Regions from separate parts of the Clostridium thermobutyricum genome, predicted to be linked through region 3. Evidence: riboswitches for the same ligand, from Rfam matches in the RefSeq annotation. Region 3 holds a riboswitch; each other region holds the start of a gene.
The links. Region 3 has a riboswitch for cobalamin ahead of HMPREF1092_RS12655 (ABC transporter substrate-binding protein). Riboswitches for the same ligand answer to the same signal wherever they lie in the genome.
Positions count from the first base shown of each region.

Region 1: another riboswitch for cobalamin. It lies ahead of HMPREF1092_RS03630 (sirohydrochlorin cobaltochelatase); the one in region 3 lies ahead of HMPREF1092_RS12655 (ABC transporter substrate-binding protein).
Region 2: another riboswitch for cobalamin. It lies ahead of HMPREF1092_RS01795 (ABC transporter substrate-binding protein); the one in region 3 lies ahead of HMPREF1092_RS12655 (ABC transporter substrate-binding protein).

Region 1 is NZ_KB850956.1:820,188-822,515, forward strand. It holds gene HMPREF1092_RS03625 (glucose-1-phosphate adenylyltransferase) at 1-660, shown strand, start outside; cobalamin riboswitch at 790-976, shown strand; gene HMPREF1092_RS03630 (sirohydrochlorin cobaltochelatase) at 1,157-2,008, shown strand; gene HMPREF1092_RS03635 (cobyrinic acid a,c-diamide synthase CobB) at 1,983-2,328, shown strand, end outside.
Region 2 is NZ_KB850956.1:411,380-413,707, forward strand. It holds gene HMPREF1092_RS16380 (N-acetylmuramoyl-L-alanine amidase) at 1-877, shown strand, start outside; cobalamin riboswitch at 1,048-1,251, shown strand; gene HMPREF1092_RS01795 (ABC transporter substrate-binding protein) at 1,398-2,328, shown strand, end outside.
Region 3 is NZ_KB850956.1:2,698,212-2,700,539, reverse strand. It holds gene HMPREF1092_RS12665 (MFS transporter) at 1-258, shown strand, start outside; gene HMPREF1092_RS12660 (thioredoxin family protein) at 242-568, shown strand; cobalamin riboswitch at 736-908, shown strand; gene HMPREF1092_RS12655 (ABC transporter substrate-binding protein) at 1,013-1,933, shown strand; gene HMPREF1092_RS12650 (FecCD family ABC transporter permease) at 1,917-2,328, shown strand, end outside.

The sequences.
Region 1 (2,328 bases), 1.9 Mb from region 3:
GAGCCAAAAAGTAATAAAGCTTCTATGGGAATTTATATTTTTTCATGGGATATATTAAAAGAATATTTAATTAAAGATGAAAGATTAAATAGTTCAAGTCATGATTTTGGAAAAGATGTAATTCCAGCAATGCTTAAAGATGATAGAAAAATGATTTCATTTTCATTTAAAGGATATTGGAGAGATGTTGGAACAGTAGAAAGTCTTTGGCAAGCAAATATGGATTTGCTTAATAATGAATGTGAGTTAAGTATAAATGATAAATGGAAAATTTCTTCTGCTAATGTACCTGATTATGATAAATGCCAAATAAGTAGAACAGCAATTATTAAAAATTGTATTTTAGGAGACAATTGCGAAATAGAAGGTTGCATTGATACAAGTGTTCTTTCTAAAGGAGTAAAAGTTGGTGAAGGATCTGTAATAGAGAATTCAGTTATACTTGAAAATACAATAATAGAGCCTCATGTTATAATAAGCAATGCTATTATAGGTGGAGACTCTATAATAAAAGAAGGTTCTGTAATAGTTGAAAGAGAAAGTATTACAGTAGTTGGTCCTAAAAGAATGGTAAGTCAGAATACTGAGCTTGAAAAAATAGAAATAGAAAAGATAAAGGATATAAAAAATAAAGAAATAGAAAATAAAATTTTAGTTTAATTAAGGAGATTAAATTAAAATTTAACCTATTTAAATATTAGAAATTTTTTATTATATTATAAATAATATAAATATAGGTATATTATAATTATATTTGAATTATTATCGATTAACATTTATAATTAAGTTAAAAATGAATAGATAAAAGGTTCTTAAATTTATTTAAGATTAAAAGGGAAAATGGTTAAACTCCATTACAGCCCCCGCTACTGTAATTGCAGACGAAACTCTAAATACCACTGAGAAATTTTCTTGGGAAGGTAGAGGATTAGGATGAAGCATAAGTCAGGAGACCTGCCTTTTATAAAACCATGCTTCGGAGGGAAGATTAGGAGAAACGGGATTTATTAAAATTAGATTTTAATAGAGTTTTCTTTTAGCACCCTTTTATAGGGTGCTTTTTTATTTTGAAATTTATAATAAAATTCTTAAAGAAATAATGGTTATACATAAATTTGTTTGAAATCTAAACATTAATAAACTAAGGAGATTAAGAATGAAAAAAGCTATTATTGTTGTAAGTTTTGGAACAAGCTATCAAGGTGCATTAAAAGATTCAATAGAAAAAATTGAAAATAGAATAGAAGAGGAATTTAAAGATTACGATTGTTTTAGAGCTTTTACATCTCATATGATTATAAGAAAGATGGATAAAGTTTATGGGATAAAAGTAATGACTCCAGAGGAAAGATTAGAAGAGCTTTACAATTTAGGATATGAAGAAGTTATAATGCAACCTCTTCACATAATTCCTGGAGAAGAATTTGATTATGTAAAAAATGTTGCTGAAAGCTATAAAAATAAATTTAAAAAAATAAAAGTTGGAAGACCAATATTTTATTATCAAGGAATTGAAGGTGTAGCTTTTGATTATACTCTTTTTATTCATTCAATAAAAGATATACTAGATAAAAATGAAAATATAGTAATGTTTGGACATGGAACTTCTCATCCAGCAAGTGCTACTTATAGTTGTCTTCAAGTTGTATTACAAGAAGAAGGATATGAGAATGTTTTTGTTGGAACTGTTGAAGGTCATCCAACTTTTGAAAGTGTAATAAAGAGATTAAAAAATAAAAATATAAAAGAAGTGCTTTTAGTTCCACTTATGGTTGTTTGTGGAGATCATGTTTTAAATGATATGGCTTCTGATGAAGAGGATTCATGGAAAAGCATATTAGAAAGTGAAGGAATAAAAGCAAATGTATTCTTAAAGGGCCTTGGAGAAATTGAAGCTTTTAGACAACTTTATGTAAATAGAATTTACGATATCATAAATGATACATATTTAGGAGTTGGTGAAACAAAGAAAGGATTAAAAAATGAAAACCTTAGTAGTGTCATCTAATTGTAGTGGAGGAGGAAAGACTACAGTAACTCTTGGATTAATGAAAGCTTTAAAAAATAGAGGGTATAAAGTACAAGGGTTTAAATCAGGACCAGATTATATAGATCCTGCATTTCACAGTAGAATAACAGGTGTAAAATCTAGAAATTTAGATCTTTTTCTTATGGGAGAAGAGGGGGTAAAAGAAGCTTTTAATAGAGGTGAAGGAGATTTTGCAATTGTAGAAGGAGTTATGGGTTTATATGATGGAAAAGGAATAAGTAGTGATTATTCAACATACAGTACATCAAAAACTTTAGATAATGCTCCAATTGTACTTG
Region 2 (2,328 bases), 2.3 Mb from region 3:
ACCACCAGTAGAAGAGCAAAATACTAGACCAATAGTTGAAAGTGATTTAAAAGTTAAATATCAAGCACATGGACAAGATTATGCTTGGCAAAATCCAGTTTATGATGGTAAATTAGCTGGAACTACAGGTGAATGGAGAAGAATGGAAGGAATAAAAATAAACTTAGAAAATGCACCACAAGATTTAGGAATTACTTATAGAACACATTCTGCATATGACAATGGATGGAGAAGCTGGAAATCTGGTGGAGAGCTTTCAGGAACAACTGGAGAAGGAAGAAGAATGGAAGCTATCCAAATAAAATTAACAGGAAAAATGGCTAAAAATTATAATATTAAATATAGAGTTCATGTTGCAGATTATGGATGGATGCCATGGGTTAAAAATGGAGAAACAGCAGGAACTATGGGACAAGCTAGAAGAATAGAAGGAATAGAAATAAAAGTTGAATCTAGTAATGCTATTGGAGTTGAATATACTGGACATGGACAAGATTATGCTTGGCAAAAATCTAAGAGAGATGGACAATTAGCAGGAACAACTGGTCAATGGAGAAGATTAGAAGGAATAAAAATAAATTTAAAAAATGCACCAGCTGGAATGGAAATTAGATATTCAACACATTCTGCATATGATAATGGATGGAGAGCATGGAAAAAGAATGGAGAGCTTTCAGGAACAACTGGAGAAGGAAGAAGAATGGAAGCAATAAAGATTGAACTTACTGGACCAGGTTCAGAATTATATGATATAGAGTATAGAGCACATGGAGCAGATTATGGATGGCAACCTTGGGTTAAAAATGGAGCTATGGCAGGAACTATGGGTAAAGGATTAAGAATGGAAGGATTAGAAGTTAGAATAGTTAAAAAATAATATAATTAAAAAGGTGAGATTATCAAATTAAAAATCTCATCTTTTTATACCTATAAATAATTTTATTAATAGTACCTTTAAAATAAATAGTAAAATAAAATTATGATATAAAAAATTTAAATACCCAGTTTGTTGACACTATTTATTTTAAATGTTAGGCTTTAAATGATGAAAATTGAACTAATTTAGGTTTTATAAGGATTTTTATTAAATTTTCTTATAAATTAAAAGGGAAGTTTGGGTGTAAATCCCTCGCGGTCCCGCCGCTGTAATAGATGAGTTTTTCTATATTATGCCACTGTCTTAAAGATGGGAAGGTTTAGAAAATACTATGACTCTTAAGCCAGAAGACCTGCCTAAATTTTTTAAACACATTATCACTACGGAGTATAGGGAGGTGTAATTAAGAAGCTTTAATTTAATAGATTAAGGCATTTTTAGTGAACTCTTTAACTAGTGTATAGTTAAGAGTTTTTTTATTTTATTAAATTTATTTTAAAGAGTTTAAAGGAGTTTTATAATGAAAAACAAATCGATTAAGATTGTATCTTTAGTTGTTATTTTAATTTGTATTATTGGAGTTTTTGTAGCATGTAAAGATAAAAAAGAGGTAAATAATACAACACAAACAGAAACAGTTGCTAAGGAAAAAGGATATCCTGTAACAATTGATACTTATAGTTATGAGGGAAAAGTTATAAAAGAAACTTTTGATAAAGCACCTTCAAGAGTTATAACAACAAATCAAACTGCAACTGAACTTTTATTAAAACTTGGATTAGGAGATAAAATTGTTGGAACTGCTTATCTTGATAATCCAATATTACCTAGTTTAAAAGATGAATATTCAAAGCTTAAAGTTCTTTCTGCTAAATATCCAACAAAGGAACAAGCTTTAGGAGTAAATCCAGATTTTATTTTTGGATGGAGCACAGCTTTTGCACCAAAAGCTTTAGGAAGTATAGAATCATGGAATGAACGTGGAGTAAATTGTTATGTTCAAAGAGATACTGCTAAGGCAGCTAGTCCATACACTGTGAATAATTTCTTTATTGATGTTGAAAATTTAGGAAAAATATTCAATATTCAAAAAGAAACTACTAACTATGTAAATGAATTAAAAGCTGATTTAAAAGCTATTAAAGATAAAACTGATACATTAAAGAAAAAGAAAAAAGTTTTAATTCTTGAAGCACCTGAAAATGGAATGTATAGAGCATATGCTACAACAGATTTAGTTGGAGATATGGTAGCTTTAGCTGGTGGAGTTGATCTTATTAGTAAACCTGGAAGCATAAGTGCAGAAGATATTGTTAAATATAATCCAGATGCAATTATTCTTATTCATTATGGAAAAGGTGAAACTGATTCAGATAATTCATTAAAAAATGTATTTTTAGATAATAAAGCTCTTCAATCAGTTACTGCTGTAAAAGATAAAGATATAATTT
Region 3 (2,328 bases):
AATGGTCTTGTTAGAAACCTTGGAATGATTTGTGGAATAACTTTTGGTACTTCATTACTTTATGGGTTAATGAGTAAAAAATTAGGATATACAGTTAGAGGATTTGTAAGAGGACAAGGAAAAGTATTTGTAAGCTCAATGGATACAGTTTTATTAATAGGAACAATTATATGTTTTGTAGGAGTTTTAATTACACTAAGTATAATTCTTAAAATAAACAAAGAAAGAAAGATGGCTAAACTTGAAGAAGTTAAATAGTAATATAGAAATTAAAGAGCTTATAAATAGTAGTCAAATAGCTATAATTTACTTTACGGGAAAGACTTGCATAGCATGTGATGTAATAAAGCAAAAAGTTGAACTTTTAGTTAAAGATTTCCAAAAGATAAAGTGTGGAGAAATTAGCGGGGAAGAGCACTTAGATATAGCAGCAGAGTATGGAGTTTTTAGTCTACCATTATTAATTCTTTATGTGGATAAAAAGGAAACTTTAAGACTTGGAAGAAATCTTAGCATGCTAGATTTAGAAAGAGATATCGAAAGATATTATAAATTAATATACAATTAATAAAAAGGAGATATATTCTTTTAGAATATATCTCCTTTTTATTTTCAAAAATTAAAATTGAAGTTATATTATAATTTTATAAGTTGTAGATAATGGGATTTATAAAATCAATAAAATGCTTTATAAGGTTATTATTGACAAAATAATGAATAAATAATAAACTATTAACGATTAGCTCATAAATGGTGTATTTTACTTAATAGGGAATAAGGTTAAAATCCTTAACTACCCCAGTAACCGTAAGGATGACGAAATCTCAAAATGTCACTGCATATAATGTGGGAAGGCGAGATAGAGGATGAATCTAAGTCGGGATACCTGCCTTTATGTGAGTACTATAGCCTTCTGAGGGTTGGGCTAAGTAGTACGTATAAATTCTAAAGAATGTATGTATTTATAAGTACTAATCTTTTACCCTAAACTGTATAAAGGGGAGAAATAATAATGAAAAAATTTAAAAGACTACTTGCTGTAATTAGCATTATGATTTTATCTTTAGTAGTTTTAGCTGGATGCGGGGATAAAACAGTTACTATGAAAGATAGAGCAGGAGAGGAGTTTACAGCACCTAAAAAAATTGAGAGAATAATATCTACTGCACCATCAAATACTGAAATATTGGTTGGACTTGGGCTTGGAGATAAAATTGTTGCAATTGATAAATATTCAGCAGATATAAAAGGATTAAATAAAGAAGTTGAAAAAATAGATTTTAGAAATCCTAATGCTGAGGCAATAATAGGTTTAAAGCCTGATATAGTAATTGCTTCTACACATAATAAAGAGGGAGAAGAAGATCCTTTTAAATTAATAAAAGAAGCAGGAATACCAGTAGTTTATGTACCAACTAGTGGAGGTTTTGATGGAATTTATGAAGATATAAACTTTTTAGCGAAACTAACTGGAACTGAAGCAAAAGGTACTGAAATAATTGATGAAATGAAAAAAGAAGTTTCAGAAATTGAAGAAATTGCTAAAAATATAAAAGATAAAAAGACAGTATATTTTGAAATAGGATCATCACCTAATTTATTTAGTTTTGGGAATAACACATTTTTAAATTCAATGATTGAAATTGTTGGAGCTAAAAATATTTTTGCTGATCAAAAAGAATGGATAAGTCCTTCACCTGAATCAGTAATAAAAGCTAATCCAGATGTTATATTGACTAATGAAACATATTTAGAAAATCCTATAAAATCTATTGAAGATAGAGCAGGTTTTAATACTATAAAAGCTGTTAAAGATAAAGCTGTATATGAAATAAATTTAAATGCATCATCACGTCCAAGTCAATATTCAATAATTGCATTAAAGGAAATAGCAAAAGCTATATATCCAAAAGAATATGAAAATATTAAATAATAAAAGAAAATATACATGGCTATGGATACCTATAGTTATATTGATTTTATGTATTGGAACTTCCATTGGAAGTTCCAATATTAATATAAAGGATATTATTAATATAATTATAAATAAGGTATTTAATGTTCCATTACCAAACAATATAAATCCACAGGACGTGGCAATAATTTGGGTAATTAGATTACCAAGAGTTTTATTAGCATTTATTGTAGGAGGAATACTTTCGGTAAGTGGAGCTATTACGCAATCTATCCTAAAAAATCCTTTAGCATCACCTTATACAATAGGTGTTTCGGCAGGAGCTTCTTTAGGAGTTGGAGTATATATAATATTAGGAATTAGTATTCCATTTATAAGTTCATTTTCATTACCTATAATAGGATTTTTATGTG